2 linked regions of the Synechococcus elongatus PCC 6301 genome follow. The protein of the gene in region 2 interacts with the protein of the main gene of each other region in a pairwise test. Links are inferred from orthologs where the notes say so. Each region holds a gene or a part of one and is shown on either strand. Other genes may lie near its edges. The genes, in order: priA and SYC_RS06415.

Region 1 (3,381 bases), 350 kb from region 2 along the record:
CCCTCGATCGCTCCTTGCCCCCAGAACGGATCAACGAGCTACTGGGGCGAATCTTCGCCGTGATGGAGAGCTTGGGTCCCCAGACCCTCCGTCCTTTCCTGCAGGATGTGGTGCAGTTTCAGCCCTTGGCCAAAACCCTGTTGATGACGACGCTGCTTCATCCAGTCTTGGTGGCAAAACTGTTGCCGCAGCTGGGACTTCAACCCTTGCTGCAGTGGCTGCCGCAATTTTTGCAGCTTAGTCTCTATCGATCACTCGCGATCGCTGGCGAACCCACAGACTGGCTCAAAGTCTGCGATCGCGATCGCTTCCGCCAGCGCCGCCGCCAAGAGGCCTGGTTCTACGGATCGGGCTGCGACTATGCTGCCCCCCTCAAAAGCTCAGTGGATCGACATCGATCAATAAATTGACGCCTTTGGGGCAGCAGACACGTAGATCTGTCAGTGGCAACCACTGCCAATCGGTCTCGGGGGGTGCTTTAAGTAACAGCTGCCAGCGATGACGCCGTGCGATTCGAGCAATATTGGCCGGCGCAGGCCCCAGAAGTTCAACCCCAGCGGGCAGAATCGGGTGTAATCGGTCCGCGATCGCCTCAGCTGCAGTCATCACTACTGCTTCTTCCAAGCCCCGACAGCTCAAGAGCAGCAGCCGCTGCGCCGGCGGATAGCCATGGGCCTGCCGCTCCTGCAGCTCTTCACCCAGGAACTGGGCATAGTTGTGGTCCAGTAAATGTGTCAGCACAGGGTGATCGGGGCAGTAGGTTTGGACGATCACACGGCCGGGGCGATCGCCTCGACCGGCTCGACCCGCCACTTGGATTAGGGTCTGCAGCGATCGCTCACTAGCACGAAAGTCGGGCATGTGCAGCAACCCGTCCGCCGCCACCACACCAACGAGCGTCACCTCTGGCAGATCAATTCCCTTGGTCAGCATTTGAGTGCCCACCAATAAACTGGCGGGCTGCGATCGAAATTGATCGAGCACTTTTTGATGGCCTCCTTTTTGGCGTGTCGTATCACTGTCGTAGCGATAGACGGCGAGTTCGGGAAACAGCCGTTTGACTTCGGCTTCCACCCGCTGACTACCGCTACCGAAGTTTTTGAGATAGGGCGAATCACAGGCCGGACAACGTTGCGGCTGGGCTTGGGTGTAGTTGCAGTAGTGGCAGCGCAGCAGCGACTGATTGAGGACCTGATCGAGGTGGTAAGAGAGCGAGACATCGCAGTGAGGACAGCCGATCGGCGTGCCGCAGGCGCGACAGGAAACAAAGGTGCTGTGCCCCCGCCGATGGATAAAGAGGATGCCTTGCTCGCCCCGCGCTTGTAGGTCAACGAGGGCTTGCTGTAGTTTCGTGCTGAAGATTGAACGGTTACCGTTGGCTAGCTCTTGGCGCAGATCAACAATCTCAACTGGCGGTAGCGTTCGCGCCTCAACCCGATCGGGCAGCGCTAGGTAGCGAGTTTGAGCCTCAGCACCTTGCGTGGCCGCCCAAGTTTCCAGATCTGGGGTGGCAGACCCCAGCAGGAGCGGACAACCCTCCCATTGCGATCGCCAGTGGGCAACCTGGCGTGCGTGGTAGCAGGGCGGAGTCTGCTCTTGTTTAAAGCTGCTGTCGTGCTCCTCATCCAAAATGATCAGGCCCAGATTGGGTAGGGGGGCAAACACCGCCGATCGCGTTCCGATCACCACCCGCGCACCACCCAACAACATCTGACGCCAAGCGTCGTAGCGTTCGCCATCCGAGAGGCCGCTGTGATAGAGGCAGAGGCGATCGCCGCCAAAGCGCTGCTGAAAACGCTCGGTCAGTTGCGGCGTCAGGCCAATTTCTGGGACCAGCACCAGCACCGATCGCTGCTGATCCAAGAGAGGCGCAATCGCCTGCAGATAGACCTCGGTTTTGCCGGAACCGGTAACGCCGTGGAGCAACAAAGTTTCACCAGCGCCAGCCTGCTGAATTTGAGCCAAGGCAGCGGCTTGAGCCGGTGTCAGCTGGCGAGGCTGATCCGCGCTCAAGTCGGTTGTTTGCAGCCCACTTCGCAGTCGTTCCTTAGGAGTGATCGCCACACAACCCAAGACCGACAGGCGATCGAGTAAGCCTCGACTCGCGCCAGTTTGTTCTTGAAAGGATTGGAGCCAAACCTCACCCCCCAGTTGTTGAAGCTGTGCAAGGACCGCCGCCTGGCGATCGGTTAAGTGAGGCGATCGCGGCTGAACTAAGGTAATCGCGAGTTGCTGCTTCGCTTGAGTGCTCTTGCCGAGGCAGATGTAGCTCTCGACACAGCCCGTTTGCAGGAGTTCGCGCAATCCTTGAGAAGCCTGAGGATGTTGCTGACAGAGATAGCGCCAGCTATAGCCCGTCTCAAGATTTTTCTGCAGTAGCGGCCACAGTCTCTGAGCGGCCCCCGATCGCAAGATTGGTTGGGTACCCGATCGAGCCCGAATTCGGCGTTGCGATCGCCGCAACAGCCCCGGGGGTAGCGCAACCCGCAGCACTTGGGTCAGGGAGACCTGATAGTAGCTGGCGGTCTGTTCCAGCAGCGCCCAATAATGGGGCTGAAAAAAGCTCTGCGCTACGACCTCGTGGATTGGACGAATCCGCGTAGCGTCCAATTCGGCCGCCAACTCGCTGACTATCCGCACTACCAAGCCACCCACCAATCGATCGCCAAAGGGCACCAAAACTACGTCACCCACTGCGATCGCAGGGCTAGCCTCGTAGGTATAGGGGGTTTCTAGCCCAGGGCAATCGACTAGAACCTCTGCCCAGGCTTGGGGTAATCCAGGATGCCTCATGTCGTTAGCACACCCTCAATCCTGGCTGGACATGGCTAAGATCCGAAATCCAAGTAACCGTTGCTTTAGCGTTCCTGAATTATGGTGTCCTCGCTCCAGATTCGTGCAGCCCAACCCGCAGACCTTCCCGAAATCCTGACCCTGATTCGAGAGTTGGCCAGCTTTGAGGAACTGGAGCACCAAGTCGTCGAGGATCCAGACCTTCTCAACGAGCATTTGTTTGGGCCTCAACCCTACGCCTCTGTCCAGATTGCTGAGTGGGACGGCACAATCGCGGGCTACGTTCTCTACTTCATGACCTACTCCAGCTTTCGCAAGCAACCCAGTCTTTATTTAGAAGATCTATTTGTGCGGCCTCGCTTTCGTCGCCAAGGCATCGCCACAGCACTGCTGCAACAGCTCGCTGCGATCGCTACTGAACGTCAGTGTGGCCGAGTTGAGTGGGCGGTGCTCGACTGGAATCAACGGGCGATCGACTTTTACGAAGGATTGGGTGCCAAGCTACTGCCCGACTGGCGAATCTGCCGTTTGGAAGGCGCTGCGATCGGCAATTTTGCTGGTCGATAGACCAACTCAATAGCAAGCGTG
Region 2 (3,098 bases):
TTCAGCATGAAGTCTGGAGTACTCGCCCTTTTGCTGGGGCTACTGACTGCCTGCCAAGCTCCACTGGCACAAATTCAGTCTTCGGGGCAGGGCGCAGCCGATCGCTGGGATGCCAACGCTCCCGTGCAAGTCGCGTTCAATCACAACCCAGATCAGCGATTTACCGATAGCTTGGGCCGCGATCGCGAAGGTGATGATTTGGAAGGACAACTCCTCGCCAGCCTAGAGCAGGCTCAAACATCGATCGATGTCGCGGTTCAGGAAATTCAGGTGCCCCGCTTAGCGACTGCTTTGATCCAAAAACACCAAGCGGGCATTCCCGTTCGCGTCATTGTGGAAAACCAGTATCGCCAACCTTGGAGTCAACGACTGTCAGGCAACCTGAGTGATCGCGAGCGGCAGCGACTAGAGAACTACCGACAGATAGCCGATCGCAATGGTGATGGCCAACTCAGTCCCGCCGAAATTGCTGGCGGGGATGCTGTGTTAATGCTGGAGCGCGCTGGTGTACCGATTCTGGACGACACCGACGACGGCAGCCAAGGCAGCGGGTTGATGCACCATAAGTTCGCGATCATCGATCGCCGCTGGGTTGTCACCGGCTCTGCCAACTGGACAGCCAGCGATTTCTTTGGCGATCCGGGCCGACCTGCCAGTCGTGGCAATGCCAATCATCTGCTCTGGTTCCGCAGCCCAGCGCTCGCAGCGATTTTCCAAGAAGAATTCAACCTGATGTGGGGCGATGGCCCCAGTAAATTGCCGGATAGCCGCTTTGGCCTTGGTAAGCCCTTGCGATCGCCTAAATCGGTCCGTATTGGCAACACGCGCCTGCTGGTTCAGTTTTCGCCCACTAGTCCCCGGCTACCGTGGCAGGAAAGCACCAACGGCACAATCGCCCGTTACCTCACCCAAGCCCAGAAGCAGATCGATCTAGCACTGTTTGTCTTTTCGGAACAAGCGATCGCCGATGTTTTAGAAGCGCGATCGCAGCAAGGTACTCAAGTGCGACTGTTAATTGACCCTGGCTTTGCCTATCGTCCCTACAGCGAACTGCTAGATATGGTCGGCCTAGCGCTTCCCGATCGCGACTGCCGGGTTGAGTCAAACAATCGCCCTTGGAGTAGTCCCCTCACAACAGCAGGAGCGCCACGACTGACGCCCGGCGACACGCTCCACCACAAATTTGCCGTGATTGATCGCCAGCGCGTCCTGACCGGATCTCACAACTGGAGTGCCGCAGCCAACCTCAGAAATGACGAAACATTTTTAGTGATCGAGGACTCTAGTTTGGCCGATCGCTTTCGGGCAGAATTTGAGCGACTCTACGCTGATGCCTTCTTAGGTATTCCGCCAGCCCTGCAGCGCCGCGTCAATGAGGCGAAGCGACGCTGCGGTAGCCGAATCACTCCGAACAGCAATCAGGACTTAACCGAAACTGAGGATTGAGCCTTGGAGTCGAGGGATTAGAACAGATCGCTGTCTGGATCGCGGGGAGCCATGCCGCCCTCTTGATCTCGGCGCGAGCCCAGCAGCTCAAGACGATTGGCCCGGACGACGGGTGTGGTGCGCTGATTGTTGTTGCGATCAGTCCAGCTCTCAATCTTGAGAGCACCACTGATGCCGATCAGACTGCCTTTCTTGACATAGTCGATCGCAACCTGGGCTTCGCGGCCCCACATCTCAACGTTGAACCAATCAGGCTCATCATTGCGGCTGCGGCGATTGACCGCCAGGGAAAACTTACAAACGACCGAACCCGACTCAAAGTAACGAGCTTCGGGGTCACGACCGACGCGCCCCACCAAGTTGACAACATTTAAGCTCATCGTGCAGTCAAACCCCTGCGCATTGCTCAGTCCCATTTTGGCAGTTGTCGGCCAACCCGCCGAGCGAATCGCTGCCTAGACTGAGTTAGCAGGAGGCGCTAGAATCCTCTGGCGTTGCAGGCCACTCCACTGCGTTTCTGGCTTGCTACTCAGCTTAATTACCGCAGCCACGTCATCAAGGCGGATTTATCAGTGAGTATTCTTCGGCGCTTCTCCCTCTCCCGCGACATGGGTATTGACCTAGGGACGGCCAACACACTGGTCTATGTCTCCGGTAAAGGCATTGTTTTACAAGAGCCGTCGGTTGTCGCGATCGACCAAAACCTCAAAAAACCCCTAGCGGTCGGCTCTGAGGCCAAGTTGATGCTAGGTCGCACCCCCGGTAGTGTCGCAGCTCTGCGCCCACTGCGGGATGGTGTCATCGCTGACTTTGATGCCGCTGAGTTGATGCTCAAGCATTTCATCCGCCAAGTCCAAGAAGGGCGATCGGGCGTAGCTCGGGTCGTAATCGGCATTCCCAGCGGTGTCACGGGTGTGGAACGTCGCGCAGTGATGGAAGCGGCTACCCAAGCAGGCGCCCGAGAGGTCTATCTAATCGATGAACCGGTGGCTGCTGCGATCGGGGCAGGATTGCCGGTAGCTGAGCCGACAGGGACGATGATCGTCGATATCGGCGGCGGCACCACGGAAGTTGCCGTGATGAGCTTGCAAGGCATTGTCCTCAGCGACTCGGTGCGCGTGGCGGGCGATGAGCTGAGTGAGGCGATCGCGCAGTACCTCAAGAAAGTCCACAACCTCGTGATTGGGGAGCGGACCTCTGAGGAAATTAAAATCATGGTCGGGTCGGCCTTCCCCGACAACGAATTTGATGAGACAACCATGGAAGTCCGAGGCTTGCACTTGCTGTCTGGCCTACCTCGGACCGTCACGATCAAAGCAGCGGAAGTGCGCGAAAGCATGGCGGAGCCACTGAATGTGATTGTGGAAGCCGTCAAACGCACCCTCGAAAAAACACCGCCGGAGCTGGCTGCTGATATCGTCGATCGCGGCATTGTCCTCGCCGGTGGGGGTGCTTTGGTGCGGGGGCTCGATGAACTGATCAGCCATGAAACCGGCATCATCACCCACATTGCCCCCGACCCCCTGAGCTGTGTAGTGCTGGGCACGGGTCGCGTGCTCGAGAACTTCAAGAGTCTTGAGCGGGTGTTTAGTGCCAGCTCCCGCGCCTAGAGCGGTGCGGAGCAGCAGAACACGATGGCGGATGTGCTGCGT

Evidence for each region.
Region 1: the proteins of SYC_RS06415 (region 2) and priA interact in binary tests that used the Escherichia coli proteins (3 or more experiments, as listed by UniProt). The link is inferred for Synechococcus elongatus PCC 6301 from one-to-one orthologs.

The regions. Positions count from the first base shown.
Region 1 is NC_006576.1:973,338-976,718, forward strand. Bases 84-3,146 are described here. They hold priA (primosomal protein N'), read right to left. Parts: upstream 2,794-3,146; coding sequence 373-2,793; downstream 84-372. Other genes in these bases: SYC_RS04610 (NAD(P)/FAD-dependent oxidoreductase), read left to right, coding at 84-410; SYC_RS04620 (GNAT family N-acetyltransferase), read left to right, coding at 2,875-3,146. Also shown: more of SYC_RS04610, read left to right, coding at 1-83; more of SYC_RS04620, read left to right, coding at 3,147-3,360.
Region 2 is NC_006576.1:1,319,429-1,322,526, forward strand. The notes cover bases 146-2,925. They hold SYC_RS06415 (single-stranded DNA-binding protein), read right to left. Parts: upstream 1,827-2,925; coding sequence 1,464-1,826; downstream 146-1,463. Other genes in these bases: SYC_RS06410 (phospholipase D-like domain-containing protein), read left to right, coding at 146-1,446; SYC_RS06420 (rod shape-determining protein), read left to right, coding at 2,055-2,925. In the rest of the region: more of SYC_RS06410, read left to right, coding at 7-145; more of SYC_RS06420, read left to right, coding at 2,926-3,056; rod shape-determining protein MreC, read left to right, coding at 3,081-3,098. UniProt on the Escherichia coli protein: Plays an important role in DNA replication, recombination and repair. Binds to ssDNA and to an array of partner proteins to recruit them to their sites of action during DNA metabolism. Acts as a sliding platform that migrates on DNA via reptation.